Bacillus pumilus: one gene and its partners. The protein of the gene in region 1 interacts with the protein of each later gene in a pairwise test. Links are inferred from orthologs where the notes say so. Each region holds a gene or a part of one and is shown on either strand. Other genes may lie near its edges.

What was found.
Region 2: the proteins of yabA (region 1) and dnaA interact in binary tests that used the Bacillus subtilis proteins (3 or more experiments, as listed by UniProt). The link is inferred for Bacillus pumilus from one-to-one orthologs.
Region 3: the proteins of yabA (region 1) and dnaN interact in binary tests that used the Bacillus subtilis proteins (3 or more experiments, as listed by UniProt). The link is inferred for Bacillus pumilus from one-to-one orthologs.

The regions. Positions count from the first base shown.
Region 1 is NZ_CP047089.1:3,363,131-3,366,947, reverse strand. What follows is about bases 1,137-3,817. They hold yabA (DNA replication initiation control protein YabA), read right to left. Parts: upstream 2,814-3,817; coding sequence 2,460-2,813; downstream 1,137-2,459. Other genes in these bases: holB (DNA polymerase III subunit delta'), read right to left, coding at 3,658-3,817; ricT (competence/sporulation regulator complex protein RicT), read right to left, coding at 2,828-3,655; GPS65_RS16900 (tRNA1(Val) (adenine(37)-N6)-methyltransferase), read right to left, coding at 1,661-2,404; GPS65_RS16905 (GIY-YIG nuclease family protein), read right to left, coding at 1,378-1,674; rsmI (16S rRNA (cytidine(1402)-2'-O)-methyltransferase), read right to left, coding at 1,137-1,400. Also shown: GPS65_RS16915 (transition state genes transcriptional regulator AbrB), read left to right, coding at 186-476; more of rsmI, read right to left, coding at 522-1,136. UniProt on the Bacillus subtilis protein: Involved in control of chromosome replication initiation. Inhibits the cooperative binding of DnaA to the oriC region. Thus negatively regulating initiation of chromosome replication.
Region 2 is NZ_CP047089.1:3,597,067-3,600,405, reverse strand. What follows is about bases 526-3,339. They hold dnaA (chromosomal replication initiator protein DnaA), read left to right. Parts: upstream 526-1,169; coding sequence 1,170-2,510; downstream 2,511-3,339. Other genes in these bases: dnaN (DNA polymerase III subunit beta), read left to right, coding at 2,707-3,339; rpmH (50S ribosomal protein L34), read right to left, coding at 526-549. In the rest of the region: rnpA (ribonuclease P protein component), read right to left, coding at 1-336; more of rpmH, read right to left, coding at 415-525. UniProt on the Bacillus subtilis protein: Plays an essential role in the initiation and regulation of chromosomal replication. ATP-DnaA binds to the origin of replication (oriC) to initiate formation of the DNA replication initiation complex once per cell cycle.
Region 3 is NZ_CP047089.1:3,587,129-3,598,558, reverse strand. What follows is about bases 1-2,927. They hold dnaN (DNA polymerase III subunit beta), read left to right. Parts: upstream 1-859; coding sequence 860-1,996; downstream 1,997-2,927. Other genes in these bases: recF (DNA replication/repair protein RecF), read left to right, coding at 2,379-2,927; yaaA (S4 domain-containing protein YaaA), read left to right, coding at 2,147-2,362; dnaA (chromosomal replication initiator protein DnaA), read left to right, coding at 1-663. In the rest of the region: more of recF, read left to right, coding at 2,928-3,491; extracellular matrix regulator RemB, read left to right, coding at 3,509-3,754; gyrB (DNA topoisomerase (ATP-hydrolyzing) subunit B), read left to right, coding at 3,812-5,728; gyrA (DNA gyrase subunit A), read left to right, coding at 5,961-8,489; GPS65_RS18080 (hypothetical protein), read left to right, coding at 9,254-9,727; biotin synthase BioB, read right to left, coding at 9,769-10,764; GPS65_RS18070 (hypothetical protein), read right to left, coding at 11,013-11,363. UniProt on the Bacillus subtilis protein: Confers DNA tethering and processivity to DNA polymerases and other proteins. Acts as a clamp, forming a ring around DNA (a reaction catalyzed by the clamp-loading complex) which diffuses in an ATP-independent manner freely and bidirectionally along dsDNA.

The DNA of each region.
Region 1 (3,817 bases):
GCCTCAAAATCCTTATAAATCAGTAGTTTCAAGGTCTTTTGACTTTAAGAGTCATATTTTACAAACAATAGTAAACAAAATGATTGACGATTTATGGAAACCTTGTTATGCTATGAATGTAAGGAATTTGTCGAATAATGACGAAGATAATATTATATTAAGAATAAGAACTCTTTGGGAGGAGAATGAAGATGAAATCTACAGGTATTGTACGTAAAGTTGACGAATTAGGGCGCGTGGTGATTCCAATCGAACTTCGCCGTACTCTAGGAATCGCTGAAAAAGACGCTTTGGAAATTTATGTTGATGATGAAAAAATTATCCTAAAAAAATATAAACCAAACATGACTTGCCAAGTTACAGGTGAAGTATCAGACGATAACCTTAAACTTGCTAATGGTAAATTAGTTCTTAGCCGTGAAGGTGCAGAGCAAATCATTAACGAAATCCAAAACCAACTTCAATCACAAAAATAAGTTTGATATAAAAAAGGTTCTTGCACCGTTTGCAAGAACCTTTCTTTATTGTTCAATATGATAAGCATCGTATATGGTGCGTTTTGGTACTCCACGTTCGACGGCTGTACGCTTAATGGCTTCCTTTGACGTTAATCCTTCTTCTATGTAATGGATCACGTGTTCTTTTTCTGATAAGGACTTCCACCAAACTTCTTCATTTAGCTCTTCTTCATCTTGATCGTTCCCTTGTACGACAAGACAGAATTCACCTCGGATTTGATTTTCTGTCGCCCATGTCAGCACAGACTCTAAATCTCCACGAATAAACTCTTCAAATTTTTTCGTTAGTTCTCTCGTAATGGCGATATTCCGGTTACCCCACACTTCTTTCATCAAAGTCAGCGTTTCTTTTAACCGATGAGGCGCTTCATAGAAAATGATGGTTTCTTGACGCTTCTTCAAAGCTTCGAGCTGTTTTTTCTTTTCCTTTTTTTGTCGGTCGAGAAATCCATAAAAGAAAAATGGCTGCGGCGTAATCCCTGATGCAATGAGTGCTGTAAGTGCAGCATTTGCTCCAGGTAATGGAACGACATAACCGCCGATATTAGTAAAGTCTCGGACCACTTCAGCACCTGGATCAGAAATCGTCGGTAAACCAGCATCGCTCACAAGTGCGATGTTTTTTCCTTCTTTTAACCATTCGATCAACTTGTGACCGCTACTGTCTTTGTTATGCTCATGATAACTCGTCAATGGCGTATCAATTTCATAGACATGGCAAAGCTTTTTCGTTTGTCTTGTATCCTCTGCGGCAATATAGTCTACATCTTTTAATGTTTGTATGGCTCGAAACGTCATATCTTCTAAATTGCCAATTGGGGTTGGGACGAGATATAGAATCCCCATATCTGATTGACCATCAAAGCTTTTTTGTGTGTTCATGTGTCGCCTCCTTTTCAATACGCATTTCTTCTATATAAAGATCTTTCTTTTTTCGTGTCCACGTTTTGAAACGATATTCTTGCTGCATCGCTTCTCTTTTGGTTGCAAAACATTCATGATAATACAGCTCAACTGGCCGTCTGGCTCTTGTATACTTTGCTCCCTTCCCACTATTGTGGGTCATCAGTCTTTTTTGTAAATCATTTGTATAACCTGCATATAGGCTGCCGTCAGCACATTTCAATACATAGAAATAATGATTATGCTTCTCCATACAGTATCGTCCTGATTTCCTCTGTATACTCTTGATCATCTCCATAAACAAAAAGAGGCGGGAGAATTTTCAGATCTGGTTTTCCATCTTTTATCCCCTCTACTAAGATGGTATTGGCCTCTTTGCCCTGTTTGGGATAAACAAATTGAATTCGTTTTGGCTCAATTCGGTACTTCTTCATTAATTCCACAATCTCAAGCAGCCGTCCCGGCCGATGGACCATTGCCAGTTTCCCTCCTTGCTTCAGAAGCGTAGAAGAAACGCGGATAACATCTTCTAATGTACAATGGATTTCATGCCGAGCAATGGCCAAGTATTCATTCTCATTAATCTCTTCCTTAGAAGGTGTCTTAAAATATGGCGGATTACATGTGATGACATCTACTTTGTGATTGCCGTAGCGTGCTGGCATATCATTCAGATCACCATGAATCAGTTCTATCTGCTTTTCAAGTTGATTATACGCCACACTTCTTTTTGCCATATCAAAAAGCCGATCTTGAATTTCAACTCCCGTAATGGAAGCCTTAGATCGAGTCGAAAGCAGCAATGGCACAATGCCATTTCCTGTACAAAGATCAATGATCTCTCCTTTTTGGATGGGCACATACGCAAATTTTGCTAATAAGACTGCGTCCAATGAAAAGGCGAAAACCGTTTTACTTTGAATAATCTTCATATCTTCGGCGAGCAAATAATCTAATCGTTCATCTTCTCTTAACGAAACCATGATGTATCCTTTCTTTTCCTGTGAAAAAGGCTTCCGATTCAGCGGAAGCCTTTTCTCATTTTTTATTTAAAAATGACAGACAGAACAAACAGTCTCCCTCTTTACGTATGCTCCCATAATGTACATTGCAAATATGGAAGCCCTCCTGATATAACCGAGCTAGGTTATCATGACCTTCTCCTATATCAGAATGACCTGGCTTCTGAGCAGAATCATTCTCTGTCTCAGACGATTTGTCCCGATCGGACTGATCCAGACGTTCACGCAAGTGCTGATTCTCCATCTGCAGCTGATGATTTTCTTCAATCACTTCACCGATATGATTTTTCAAATCACCTAACTGGCGATAAAGAGAACCGATTTGTTCTTCTAAATTGATTACCGTATCAAATAGTTCCTTTTTATCCAAGGTGGCACACCTCGTTACTCAGTTGTTTGTGCAGATACAACGCCTTCTTGTAATAATTCTTCCCAAGTATATTCTATCACTTTTTCTTGTCCGGTTAATTCAACTTGCAAAATTCGTTCTAAAATGTTGAGCCCTACTACCTTTGCAGAGCCACTAGATGTTTGAATCGTTTCACCGATATCCGGCAATTGTTCTTTCGCCGTTTCATACTCATCGTTCTCATATTTCAAGCAACACATCAAACGACCGCAAAGCCCTGAAATTTTTGTGGGATTTAGCGACAGGTTTTGATCTTTTGCCATCTTAATGGATACTGGTTCAAAGTCTCCTAAGAATGTCGAACAGCAAAGCATTCGCCCGCAAGGTCCTATGCCCCCCAGCATTTTTGCCTCGTCCCTTACACCAATCTGGCGAAGTTCAATTCTTGTTTTGAAAATCGATGCAAGATCCTTCACTAGCTCACGGAAATCCACTCTGCCATCCGCTGTGAAGTAGAAGATGACCTTGTTTCGGTCAAATGTAAATTCAACATCAACCAGCTTCATTTCAAGACCATGTTCACTTACCTTCTGAAGACATGTATCAAAGGCTGTCATCGCTGCTTCTTTGTTTTCCTCAACGATGAGCCGATCTCTTTCATCTGCTACACGAATCACCTTACGCAGAGGAAGAACGACATCGTGTTCATCTACTTTTTTATTAGCGATGACCACTTGCCCGTACTCAACTCCTCTGACCGTCTCTACAATGACACAACTATCATTTTCTATATGAAATCCATTAGGATCGAAATAATAGATTTTGCCCGCTTTTTTAAAGCGAACACCAATTACGTTGTACAAGCTTATCCCTCCTGCAACATCAACACCAATTGCTCCATCAGCCCTTGGGCATTCACGTTGGATTGAAGTCTCTTTTTCGCTTCTAATACAGCAAGGATCTGGTTCGTCACCATCTGCTGTGTGGAATGCAGCGCATGCTGCTTCATTGTCTGGAATAAGTCT
Region 2 (3,339 bases), 230 kb from region 1 along the record:
TTGATAAACAGCGGATTTTCTAAATAAATGTTGGAGAGACTTCTTTGTTTCTTCAAAGGTCAATTCACTTGCTGGTTTTCTCGCAATGACAATGTAGTCTTTTTCTTGCTTTAACTTATGACCTTCCTCTAAAAACACCTGACGGATCAGTCGTTTAATTCGATTTCTCATCACTGCATTACCAATCTTCTTACTCACAGACAATCCTAAACGCAGTTCATCTTGATTTGGTTGATCCAGCTGGTAAATAACGAATTGACGATTCGCCATTGATTGACCTTTTTTAAACACTTTTTGAAACTCTTCATTTTTTTTTAGCCTGTTTCGCTTCTTCATGTTTTCTTCCACTCCGATAAAAACTGACAGTTCATTTACGATTTTATGTAAAAAAGACCACTGACATTATTCAGTGGCCTAAGCTGATAATTTTTTTCTACCTTTGCTGCGGCGTCGCTTTAAAACTAGACGTCCGTTCTTAGAACTCATACGGCTGCGGAAGCCATGAACTTTACTACGCTTACGGTTATTTGGTTGAAACGTTCTTTTCATGTATGACACCTCCCTGAGGAATAGCTGTTTAAGACAGTCTAACTCATTATATTTGTGTAACCCATCGATTGTCAATATCAATGATAAAACTCTTATTATCAACCTTATAAGCATAACATAATTTATCAAACGAAGAAACCTTCTTTTTTAGTTTCTAACATTTTCTTCTCTTTTTCCTCCTAAAAGGTCTCCAAAACAAGGGTGTGGATATGTTTTTGGCATATTTAGACTATCCACATTCATTATCGACATTTTTTTCACACAAATAACTGATGTGGATAATTATTTTTCAACAGGATGTAAAGTGTGTGGATAAGTTTGTGACACCCATTGCGCCATCTTGTTTATTTTGATATTATATTTGTGTTTTAACTCTTAATTACTTATCTGACCTATTTATGTTATCCACAAATTGTGGACAACCTGTGGAAAGATATTACACAGATTGTTGAATTGTTTATCCACAGACTGTGTGATTTGTCGAAAAGACGTTTTTCTACTATATTATTTGTTTTCAACAATGTATGTGCACGAATGGTGATGACCATTTGCTCTTTTTCGTGTTCTATAACAGTTTGATACTGGTCATTTTAAAAAGAAAAGGAGGGGGGAGAAGCCTTATGGAAAATATTTTGGATCTGTGGAATAAAGCACTTCAAAAAATAGAGACAAAGTTGAGCAAACCTAGTTTTGAGACATGGATGAAATCGACAAAAGCCCATTCTCTTCAAGGTGATACGCTCACAATTACAGCACCTAATGAATTTGCTAGAGACTGGTTGGAATCAAGATATCTTCACTTAATTGCTGATACCATCTACGAACTGACAGGTGAAGAGCTCAGCATTAAATTTATTATTCCTCAAAATCAGGATGAAGTGGAAGCTATGCCAAAGTCTCCAATTAAAAAGATGTCTAAAGAAGATCCCGTCGATATTCCACAAAATATGCTGAATCCAAAATATACATTTGATACTTTTGTTATTGGTTCAGGCAACCGATTTGCGCATGCCGCTTCACTTGCAGTTGCGGAAGCACCAGCAAAAGCATATAATCCGCTCTTTATTTATGGGGGCGTTGGTTTAGGAAAGACTCACTTGATGCATGCGATTGGTCATTATGTCATCGACCATAATCCATCAGCCAAAGTGGTCTATCTATCATCTGAAAAATTTACAAATGAATTTATCAACTCAATCCGAGACAACAAAGCTGTCGATTTCCGTAATCGCTATCGGAATGTCGATGTGCTTTTGATAGATGATATTCAATTTTTAGCAGGAAAAGAACAAACACAAGAAGAGTTTTTCCATACATTCAACACACTTCACGAAGAAAGTAAGCAAATCGTCATTTCTAGTGACCGGCCGCCGAAAGAAATTCCGACACTTGAAGACAGATTACGCTCTCGATTCGAATGGGGCCTAATCACGGACATTACCCCGCCAGATTTAGAAACGCGTATTGCGATTTTACGAAAAAAGGCAAAAGCAGAGGGATTAGATATTCCGAATGAAGTGATGCTCTATATTGCCAATCAAATCGACAGCAACATTCGTGAACTGGAGGGTGCTTTGATTCGTGTCGTTGCTTACTCTTCTTTAATTAATAAAGACATTAATGCGGATCTAGCAGCTGAGGCGCTAAAGGACATCATTCCTTCGTCGAAGCCAAGGGTCATTACAATTAAAGATATTCAAAGAATTGTAGGGCAGCAATTTAATATCCGTTTAGAGGATTTCAAAGCGAAGAAACGTACGAAGTCAGTTGCTTATCCAAGACAAATTGCCATGTATCTCTCTAGAGAAATGACCGATTCCTCTCTGCCTAAAATAGGAGAAGAATTTGGAGGTCGTGATCATACGACTGTCATTCACGCTCATGAGAAGATTTCGAAATTAATGGTTGAGGATGAACAGCTTCAGCAGCATGTCAAAGAAATAAAAGAACAATTAAAATAACCTAGCTGATATAATAAGTACGGGAAAATGTGAATAACTAGAGCATAGTCATACACAGTCTGTCCACATGTGGATAGGCTGTCTTTCCTTTCTTTTTACCGACTTATCCACATATTCACAAGCCCTACTATTACTTCTACGATTTTTATTAATAAAATATATATACATGTCATTAAGAAAATTTAGGAGGACCACTATGAAATTCACGATTCAAAAAGATCGTCTTGTCGAAAGTGTCCAAGATGTATTAAAGGCCGTATCCTCTAGAACAACGATACCTATTTTGACAGGGATAAAAATTGTAGCATCTGATGAGGGGGTTTCTCTCACAGGAAGTGACTCTGATATCTCAATTGAATCCTTTATTCCTCAAAGAGATGGAGATTTAGAAGTAATTACGATTGATCGTCCAGGAAGTATTGTGCTTCAGGCTCGCTTCTTTAGTGAAATTGTGAAGAAACTGCCAATGGCTACTGTCGAAATTGAAGTAGAACAAAATCACCTCACCATCATTCGTTCTGGTTCAGCAGAATTTAACTTAAACGGCTTAGATGCTGAAGAGTATCCGCATCTTCCGCAAATTGAAGAGCATCATGCATTTCAAATTCCAACAGATCTGCTTAAAAACTTAATTCGTCAAACTGTTTTTGCAGTGTCCACCTCAGAAACACGACCTATCTTGACAGGTGTAAACTGGAAGGTGGAAAAAGGTGAATTAATATGCACAGCGACCGATAGCCACCGTCTTGCTTTAAGAAAAGCGAAGTTGGATATTGACGAGGAAAGCTCATACAATGTCGTCATTCCAGGGAAGAGTTTAACAGAGCTA
Region 3 (11,430 bases), 230 kb from region 1 along the record:
GAAGAGTTTTTCCATACATTCAACACACTTCACGAAGAAAGTAAGCAAATCGTCATTTCTAGTGACCGGCCGCCGAAAGAAATTCCGACACTTGAAGACAGATTACGCTCTCGATTCGAATGGGGCCTAATCACGGACATTACCCCGCCAGATTTAGAAACGCGTATTGCGATTTTACGAAAAAAGGCAAAAGCAGAGGGATTAGATATTCCGAATGAAGTGATGCTCTATATTGCCAATCAAATCGACAGCAACATTCGTGAACTGGAGGGTGCTTTGATTCGTGTCGTTGCTTACTCTTCTTTAATTAATAAAGACATTAATGCGGATCTAGCAGCTGAGGCGCTAAAGGACATCATTCCTTCGTCGAAGCCAAGGGTCATTACAATTAAAGATATTCAAAGAATTGTAGGGCAGCAATTTAATATCCGTTTAGAGGATTTCAAAGCGAAGAAACGTACGAAGTCAGTTGCTTATCCAAGACAAATTGCCATGTATCTCTCTAGAGAAATGACCGATTCCTCTCTGCCTAAAATAGGAGAAGAATTTGGAGGTCGTGATCATACGACTGTCATTCACGCTCATGAGAAGATTTCGAAATTAATGGTTGAGGATGAACAGCTTCAGCAGCATGTCAAAGAAATAAAAGAACAATTAAAATAACCTAGCTGATATAATAAGTACGGGAAAATGTGAATAACTAGAGCATAGTCATACACAGTCTGTCCACATGTGGATAGGCTGTCTTTCCTTTCTTTTTACCGACTTATCCACATATTCACAAGCCCTACTATTACTTCTACGATTTTTATTAATAAAATATATATACATGTCATTAAGAAAATTTAGGAGGACCACTATGAAATTCACGATTCAAAAAGATCGTCTTGTCGAAAGTGTCCAAGATGTATTAAAGGCCGTATCCTCTAGAACAACGATACCTATTTTGACAGGGATAAAAATTGTAGCATCTGATGAGGGGGTTTCTCTCACAGGAAGTGACTCTGATATCTCAATTGAATCCTTTATTCCTCAAAGAGATGGAGATTTAGAAGTAATTACGATTGATCGTCCAGGAAGTATTGTGCTTCAGGCTCGCTTCTTTAGTGAAATTGTGAAGAAACTGCCAATGGCTACTGTCGAAATTGAAGTAGAACAAAATCACCTCACCATCATTCGTTCTGGTTCAGCAGAATTTAACTTAAACGGCTTAGATGCTGAAGAGTATCCGCATCTTCCGCAAATTGAAGAGCATCATGCATTTCAAATTCCAACAGATCTGCTTAAAAACTTAATTCGTCAAACTGTTTTTGCAGTGTCCACCTCAGAAACACGACCTATCTTGACAGGTGTAAACTGGAAGGTGGAAAAAGGTGAATTAATATGCACAGCGACCGATAGCCACCGTCTTGCTTTAAGAAAAGCGAAGTTGGATATTGACGAGGAAAGCTCATACAATGTCGTCATTCCAGGGAAGAGTTTAACAGAGCTAAGTAGAATCCTTGATGATGGGCAAGATCTTGTGAGCATCGTGATTACAGAAACTCAAGTTCTCTTTAAAGCACAAAACGTGTTGTTCTTCTCAAGATTGCTGGATGGGAATTATCCAGATACAGCTCGCCTGATCCCGCAGGAAAGTAAAACGGATGTTGTGGTCAACACAAAGGAATTCCTTCAAGCCATTGATCGTGCATCACTTTTGGCAAGAGAAGGACGCAATAATGTCGTAAAGCTGTCAGCTGATCCTGAACAAAGCCTTGAGATTTCTTCTAATTCACCTGAAATCGGTAAAGTAGTCGAAACAGTTCAAGCAGATGACATTAAAGGGGAGGACCTTAAAATCTCCTTTAGTCCAAAATATATGCTAGATGCGTTAAAAGTATTAGAGGGAACAGAGATTCATGTAAGTTTTACTGGTGCTATGAGACCGTTCCTGTTGCGCACGCCAAATGATGATTCAATCTTGCAGTTGATTCTTCCAGTCAGAACATATTAATTCAATCTAAAATAGCTGCTGTGTGAGTGCATAGCAGCTTTTCTTCTCGTTTACCATGCTTTCTTTCATCCCAGTTCGCTTTCCCCCTTTCCTTCTTGTCTTGTTTTTTAGTACAATTAGATATTAGTGATATTGAAAGAGGTCGATATAATGCCTAATCCTATAACCATTGAGAAAGAAATGATTACATTAGGGCAATTTTTGAAATTAGCCGAAGTCATCCAATCTGGCGGAATGGCGAAATGGTTTTTGAGTGAACATGAGGTGTTCATTAATCAAGAGCCAGATAATAGACGGGGACGCAAACTATACCCAGGAGATGTTGTCGAGATAGAAGGTTATGGCACATTTCAAGTTGTGAATTAGAAACGGGTGACAATACATGTACATTCAAAGTCTGGCGTTAACTTCATACCGAAACTATGAACACACCGAGCTTCAATTCGACAACAAGGTGAATGTCATGATCGGTGAGAATGCCCAAGGTAAAACGAACTTGATGGAAGCGATCTATGTATTGTCGATGGCAAAGTCGCATCGTACGTCAAATGATAAAGAACTTATCCGATGGGACCAAGACTATGCTAAAATAGAAGGTAGAGTCATCAAAAAAAATGGTCCACTCCCAATGCAGCTCGTGATTTCAAAAAAAGGGAAAAAGGGCAAGGTCAATCACATTGAACAACAGAAGCTCAGTCATTATGTTGGTGCGCTAAACACCATCATGTTTGCACCAGAGGACTTAAGTCTTGTAAAGGGCAGCCCGCAAATCCGCAGAAGATTCCTCGATATGGAGATTGGACAAGTTTCTGCTGTCTACTTGCATGATTTATCGCTCTATCAAAAAATTCTCTCTCAGCGGAATCATTACTTGAAACAATTGCAGACTAGAAAGCAAACGGATCAAGCGATGCTGGAGGTTTTAACAGAGCAATTGATTGATGCGGCAGCGAAGGTTGTCAAAAGACGACTGACTTTTACGAAACAGCTCGAAAAATGGGCGCAGCCGTTGCATTTTGGCATTTCTAGAGAGCTAGAAACACTCACGCTCCAATACCACACGGCGATAGAGGTATCAGAAGCGTCAGACTTGTCGAAAATAAAGAATAGCTATGAAGAATCGTTTCAGAAACTAAGAGACAGAGAAATAGACCGAGGAGTGACGCTGTGGGGACCTCACAGAGATGACATTCTTTTCTTTGTGAATGGTCGGGATGTTCAGACATATGGCTCTCAAGGGCAACAAAGAACAACAGCTCTTTCACTAAAGCTGGCAGAAATCGACTTGATACACGAAGAAATCGGAGAATATCCCATTCTTCTACTCGATGATGTTTTATCTGAACTTGATGATTACAGACAGTCTCATTTGCTCCATACCATTCAGGGACGTGTACAGACCTTCGTCACCACAACAAGTGTTGAAGGCATCGATCACGCCACCTTGAAAGAAGCGGAAATTTTCAGAGTAGCCAGTGGAAAAGTAATTGACTGATAAATGAGGTGTGGGTCTTGTATATTCATTTAGGTGATGATTGTGTTGTTTCTACACGAGAGATTGTCGCAATTGTTGATTACAAAATGAGGTCGTCTTCTGTTGTAGAAGAGTTTCTTCAAAAACAAGAAGGACAAATCATTTCGTTATCACAAGGGACACCAAAATCCATCGTCGTCACAACTAAATCTGTTTATTACTCTCCTCTTTCCTCAAGCACGCTCAAAAAACGTGCTTCATTTGTGATTGAAATTGAAGTCTAAAAGCTCAATTCATATAAATATATCGTTTAAGAAAAGTGTAGGTGAATGTACGTGGCAATGGAACAGCAACATAATAGTTATGATGAAAATCAGATACAGGTGCTTGAAGGACTAGAAGCTGTTAGAAAACGTCCAGGAATGTACATTGGGTCAACCAGTGCAAAAGGACTTCACCATCTTGTATGGGAAATTGTCGACAACAGTATTGATGAGGCTTTAGCTGGATATTGCACAGATATTACCGTGCAAATCGAAAAGGATAATAGCATTACAGTGAAAGATAATGGTCGCGGAATTCCTGTTGGGATTCATGAGAAAATGGGACGTCCTGCTGTAGAGGTTATTATGACTGTTCTTCACGCTGGCGGTAAATTTGACGGCAGTGGTTATAAAGTATCTGGCGGTCTGCATGGCGTAGGGGCATCTGTTGTTAATGCGTTATCTACGACCTTAGACGTGACCGTATATCGTGATGGGAAAATTCATTATCAACAATTCAAACGCGGTGTTCCAGTTGGAGATTTAGAGATCATTGGTGAAACAGATGTTACAGGGACAACCACTCATTTTGTGCCAGATCCAGAAATTTTTACTGAAACCATTGAATTTGATTACGACACACTTGCTAACCGTGTACGTGAATTAGCTTTCTTAACAAAAGGTGTAAACATCATTATTGAAGATTTACGCGAAGGTAAAGAACGACGAAATGAATACTGCTACGAAGGCGGTATTAAGAGCTATGTAGAACATTTAAATCGCTCAAAAGAAGTCGTTCATGAAGAACCTGTTTACATCGAAGGTGAAAGAGACGGAATTACGGTTGAAGTGGCATTACAATATAACGATTCCTATACAAGCAACATCTATTCCTTCGCCAACAATATCAACACGTATGAAGGCGGAACACACGAAGCAGGCTTTAAAACAGGTCTGACGCGTGTGATCAATGATTATGCTCGTAAAAATGGCGTATTCAAAGATGGAGACTCGAATTTGAGCGGTGAAGATGTGCGAGAAGGCTTAACAGCCATTATCTCTATCAAACATCCAGATCCTCAATTCGAAGGGCAAACGAAGACAAAGCTTGGGAACTCAGAAGCAAGAACCATTACCGACTCCCTTTTCTCTGAAGCACTTGAGAAATTCCTCTTAGAGAACCCTGATGCGGCAAAGAAAATTGTGGAGAAAGGCGTGATGGCAGCTCGTGCAAGAATGGCTGCCAAAAAGGCACGTGAGCTGACAAGACGTAAAAGCGCACTGGAAGTCTCCAGCTTACCGGGGAAACTAGCGGACTGTTCTTCTAAAGACCCATCCATCTCTGAACTCTATATCGTAGAGGGAGATTCAGCGGGCGGATCTGCTAAGCAAGGTCGTGATCGTCACTTCCAAGCCATTTTGCCGTTAAGAGGGAAGATCCTAAACGTTGAAAAAGCGCGACTAGATAAAATTCTATCGAACAACGAGGTTCGTTCAATGATTACAGCATTAGGAACTGGAATCGGAGAAGACTTCAATTTAGAGAAGGCTCGCTATCACAAAGTTGTGATTATGACAGATGCCGATGTGGATGGAGCGCACATTCGAACGCTGCTTCTAACATTCTTCTATCGCTACATGCGTGAAATCATTGAAAACGGTTATGTGTATATTGCACAGCCACCTTTATATAAAGTGCAACAAGGAAAACGTGTTGAGTACGTGTATAACGATAAACAGCTAGACGAGCTGTTGAAATCACTTTCTCAAACACCAAAACCTGGACTTCAGCGTTATAAAGGTCTTGGAGAAATGAATGCAGCTCAGCTTTGGGAAACAACAATGGATCCTGATGCGAGAACACTTCTTCAAGTGACACTTGAGGATGCAATCGATGCTGATGAGACATTTGAAATGCTCATGGGAGATAAAGTAGAGCCGAGAAGAAACTTTATCGAAGAAAATGCGCAATACGTGAAAAACCTCGATATTTAGATAGCTCCCTACTGAGAACAACCTTATTTCTTGTTTGGAATAAGGTTGTTTTTCAAGAAATAGGAGCGTGTAACCAATGTCCTGTTTTTCCGTGTTTTCGTTGATTTTCTAGTAAATAAATGTGTATAAAGACGAGATTATTGATATAATGGAGAATAGTCTTGTGAAGATAAATACATATTTTACTCCCACATAATTTATTTCATGTGATACGTAAAGGGAGGTTCTTATAGTGAGTGAACAACATACACCAAATGTACGCGAAGTGAATATTAGTCAGGAAATGCGTACGTCTTTTTTAGATTATGCAATGAGTGTGATTGTGTCGCGTGCATTACCAGATGTGCGTGACGGATTAAAGCCCGTGCATCGAAGAATTTTGTATGCGATGAATGACCTAGGTATGACAAGTGATAAACCATTTAAGAAATCTGCACGTATCGTCGGGGAAGTTATCGGTAAGTATCACCCTCATGGTGACAGTGCTGTATACGAAGCGATGGTTCGTATGGCGCAAGACTTCAACTATCGTTATATGTTAGTAGATGGTCATGGAAACTTTGGTTCAGTCGATGGAGACGGAGCAGCGGCGATGCGTTATACCGAGGCACGTCTATCGAAGATTTCTATGGAAATCCTCCGTGATATCACTAAGGATACTATTGATTATCAGGATAACTATGACGGCAGTGAAAGAGAGCCAATGGTGATGCCTGCAAGATTCCCTAACTTGTTGGTCAACGGAGCGACAGGAATTGCTGTAGGAATGGCGACCAATATTCCGCCGCACCAACTAGGTGAAGTGATTGATGGGGTATTGGCTATCAGTCAAAACCCGGAAATGACCACACAGGAGCTTATGGACATCATTCCAGGTCCAGATTTCCCAACAGCAGGTCAAATCATTGGCCGAAGTGGTATTCGGAAGGCGTATGAAACAGGGCGCGGCTCTATTACATTAAGAGCAAAATCGAATATTGAGGAAACATCTAGCGGTAAACAGCGCATTGTTATCAATGAGATTCCTTACCAAGTCAACAAAGCCCGTTTAATTGAAAAAATTGCTGATCTTGTACGTGATAAAAAGATTGATGGCATTACAGATTTGCGTGATGAATCAGACCGTAATGGTATGCGTATTGTCATTGAACTGCGTAGAGACGCAAACGTCCATGTTCTATTAAACAATCTTTATAAACAAACGACACTTCAAACGTCATTTGGTATCAACTTATTGGCACTTGTTGATGGGCAGCCAAAAGTCTTGTCCCTCAAACAATGTCTTGAGTATTATCTAGAGCATCAAAAAGTGATCATTCGCAGAAGAACAGCGTATGAGCTGCGTAAAGCAGAAGCAAGAGCACACATTTTAGAAGGTCTGAGAATTGCACTTGATCACTTAGATGAAGTCATTGCTTTAATTAGAGGCTCTCAAACTGCGGAAATTGCGAGAAATGGTTTGATGGAAAACTATAGCTTGTCTGAAAAACAGGCACAGGCTATTCTTGATATGCGACTTCAGCGTTTGACTGGTCTAGAACGAGAAAAGATAGAAGATGAATATAAAGGACTTGTTGATTTGATTGCTGAATTAAAAGCCATTTTAGCAGACAATGAGAAAGTACTTGAAATCATTAGAGAAGAATTAACAGAAATTAAAGAACGCTTCAATGATACGCGCCGTACTGAAATTGTGACAGCGGGTATCGAAACAATTGAAGACGAAGATTTGATTCCTGTTGAAAACATCGTGATTACGCTCACGCATAATGGTTATATCAAGCGTCTCCCAGCTTCTACATACCGCAGTCAAAAAAGAGGCGGTAAAGGTGTCCAAGGAATGGGAACCAACGAAGATGATTTCGTTGAACAGTTGATTTCAACATCGACCCACGATACGATTCTTTTCTTCTCTAATAAAGGGAAGGTTTATCGTGCGAAAGGGTACGAAATTCCTGAATTCGGACGGACGGCGAAAGGGATTCCGATCATTAATCTTCTTGAAGTAGAAAAGGGAGAATGGATTAACGCCATTATTCCAGTAAGCGAATTTGATGAAAATTCTTATCTCTTCTTTACAACAAGACACGGTGTATCAAAACGGACGACATTGTCGCAGTTCGCTAACATTCGAAACAACGGTCTTATTGCACTTAGCCTTCGTGACGAAGATGAACTGATGGCTGTTCGTTTAACCAATGGAGAAAAACAAATCATCATTGGAACGAAAAAAGGAATGCTGATCCGATTTGACGAGACAGATGTTCGTGAAATGGGACGTACGGCAGCTGGAGTGAAAGGGATCACACTTTCCGAAGATGACATTGTCGTAGGCATGGAAATCCTTGAGCCAGATGCAAACGTCTTGATTGTAACTGAAAAAGGATACGGCAAACTAACCCCTGAAAAAGAATACCGTGTTCAAAGTCGTGGCGGTAAAGGTCTTAAAACGTGCAAAATCACTGACAATAACGGTCCACTTGTCGCAGTGAAAGCAACGAATGCTGAAGCCGAAGAAGACTTGATGATTATTACAGGAAGCGGTGTAATCATTCGTATGGCCGTTTCTGACATTTCAACAACAGGTCGAGTTACTCAAGGTGTTCGCCTAATCCGTCTCGGTGATGAGGAACATGTCGCAACAGTGGCATTAGTTGAACAATCACCAGAAGACGATGAAGATAATGAAGAGAACGTAGAAAACATAGAAAACATAGAAAACATAGAAAACATAGAGTCAGATCAAGAGCAATCTGAGTAAAATAAAGCCGGTTTTTTCACCGGCTTTATTTTTTTTGAAAAAACTTCACTTTTTTTGAAATTAATAATGCTTTTTTCATAGATATATGTTAATCTTTCAAAGGAGCAAAAAGAGGCTCTATTTTTTATCTCATTCCCCAGTAAAAACTTCTTAGAAAAACAAAATGTTTTTTAAGAAAAATGTTGACTGTTGATAGAGATATATGATATATTTAAGTGGTCGCTTTAAGAGAGTGACACACAAGTTCTTTGAAAACTAAACAAGACAATACGTACCTGTTAATTCGAGTTTTTATAATAAATCCTATGATGTTTCATAGGTAGTCAGTCAAACGCTGACGAGGCAGGAAATGATCACATGCTAAGTTCGCTACATCGTGTAGCAACGCATGTGTGATATGCATCCTGCATACCTCGGAGAGTTTGATCCTGGCTCAGGACGAACGCTGGCGGCGTGCCTAATACATGCAAGTCGAGCCTTAAAAAACTAGCAAACTGGACATGGAAAGTACCATGTCCAGCGTAAAACACATGATGTTTTTCAAAAAAAATGTGAAAACCCCACTTTTACTTGAAGTAAAGGTAGGGTTTGTCTACGGTCTGACTACTCTTATTAAAGAGTAGTTTTTTGTTGTTTCAACTCTTTTAAACAGTAAAATTACCCTCTTAATTGGTAGAAAAAGAATTTTTTTCATAAAATAGTGTTTAAGAGACAGGAGAAGGGGTAGTACATAAACATACCAATTAAAGGAGGAGTTAGAAATAATGAGAAAAACAAGCAAATTTTTTGTTAGTTCTGTGATCGCTACGTCAATGGTTGCTGCCCCTCTATCTCTTACGACTTTTGGTCAAACGGCTGAAGCTGCAACGACAACAGGTGTCGATGGAAGTGTCTCGATTGATCCAGTAGCCATTGCCGATAAAATTGAACAAGCAGTAAAATCATCTCAAAATCGTGATGGATTTGTAAAAAATGCGGCTTACAGCGCTTTCTATGAAGCAGGTCAAAACTATAACGTCGTTGTCCAAAACTTAAGCCAAGATCATGACTTTAGTGGACTGAACAATGTGGTTTACTATGATAGTGTTGAATATGATGGTATTACGTTTGGTATTTGGGTATTTGAAGATGGGACGTTCGTCAATAATGGTGACGGCGGCTATATTAACTGGACATTTGTTGGCAGCTTTGACCGCGAGGAAGGAAGCGGCACTGTCGATTTCCATAAAAGATTCTAATTGTCTTGTCAAAAAGTCTGCCGATTCACCGGCAGACTTTTTTATAATGCACATTCTTCTATGTCAAAACCTAAATCTTCAATGATGTGATGATCCGTTTGAACCTGCTGACCTTTTGTTGTTAAATAATCACCTACGAAAATGGAATTTGCGGCATAAAGGGCAAGCGGCTGAAGCGTCCGTAAATTGAACTCTCTGCCTCCAGATACTCGAATTTCCTTGGTTGGATTAACAAACCTCATGAGTGCCAACACTTTCAATGCTTTGATTGGATGTGTTCGTTCTTGATGCTCAAGTGGTGTTCCTTCAATTGCATGAAGAAAGTTGACTGGAATGGAATCCGCATCAATGGCTCTGAGCGCAAAAGCCATTTCAACAATTTGCTGGTTGGTTTCACCCATTCCAATAATAACCCCTGAGCAGGGTGACATGCCAGACTGCTTGACCTTCTTAAGGGTCGACAAGCGGTCATGATATGTATGAGTTGTCGTAATGTGAGGATGATGATCTTGATGTGTATTGATATTGTGATTGTACCGATGAACCCCTGCTTCCTTCAGCCGCTTCGCTTTGTCTTCATTTAATAACCCAAGACATGCACACACCTTCAATGGCATGGTCTCCGTGATCTCTTTTACTGCTGCCGTCACCTCATCTAATTCTCTATGAGAAGGTGCTCTCCCGCTCGCAACAATACAATAAGTCCCCGCTTTTCTCTTCAGCGCCTCACGCGCGCCAGCCACAATCGTTTTTTGATCAAGCATTGTATATCGTTCAACCGGTGCGTTTGAAATGATCGACTGTGAACAATAACCGCAGTTTTCAGGACAATAACCACTTTTTGCGTTAAAAATCATATTTAATTTCACCTTATTTTGAAAAAAATGAAATCGTACTTGATAGGCTGCATGCATGATCGATAATAATTCTCTATCGTCCGCTTCAAGAATATCTAGCCCTTCTTGCAGCGTGATTCGTTCATTTTTCAGCGCTTTCTCTGTTATCGCTTCCCAAGACAAAGTGATTGGTTTCCCCATCATAAGCTCCTCTCATTATGTTAACTTATTTTTATTAAAAGTTAACATAAAGGGTGGTCGTTGGCAAGCATTGGATAAATGAAGTCTAACAATACACGTAGACATACAAAAAGGCGATGATCATGAAGTCTAACAATACACGTAGACATACAAAAAGGCGATGATCATGAAGTCTAACAATACACGTAGACATACAAAAAGGCGATGATCATGAAGTCATCGCCTTTTTATATGTAAAGTCATGTAGCTTATCGAACAGTAATATAGTTAATCACAAGCTCGCCTAGTGAATTATAGTAAGAAACTGTGACAGATCCGCGTTGTACGGCACGAATCCAAGTGAAGTTCGGAGCTGTTTGATCTAATTGAATGGCATATGTTGCGCCCGACACAGAAATTTGGCTTGCTGGAAGAGAGACGGCGATTGAGGAACCTACAGTAAGCGTGCGGTTCACTCTAATCACTTTATTCATAATAGGAGCTTTTGCTATGACTGGTTCTTTTGGCTGTGCAGCTGCATGAGCACCTTCAGTTTGGAAGAACGTAAGAGCACCTAAAGCAGCTAAAGACAATGTACAAGCTTTCATTAATTTTTTCATCGGTAACACTCCTTTTTTTAGTATATACATATATTAATAATAATAGTATTATATGTCAATTAAAATA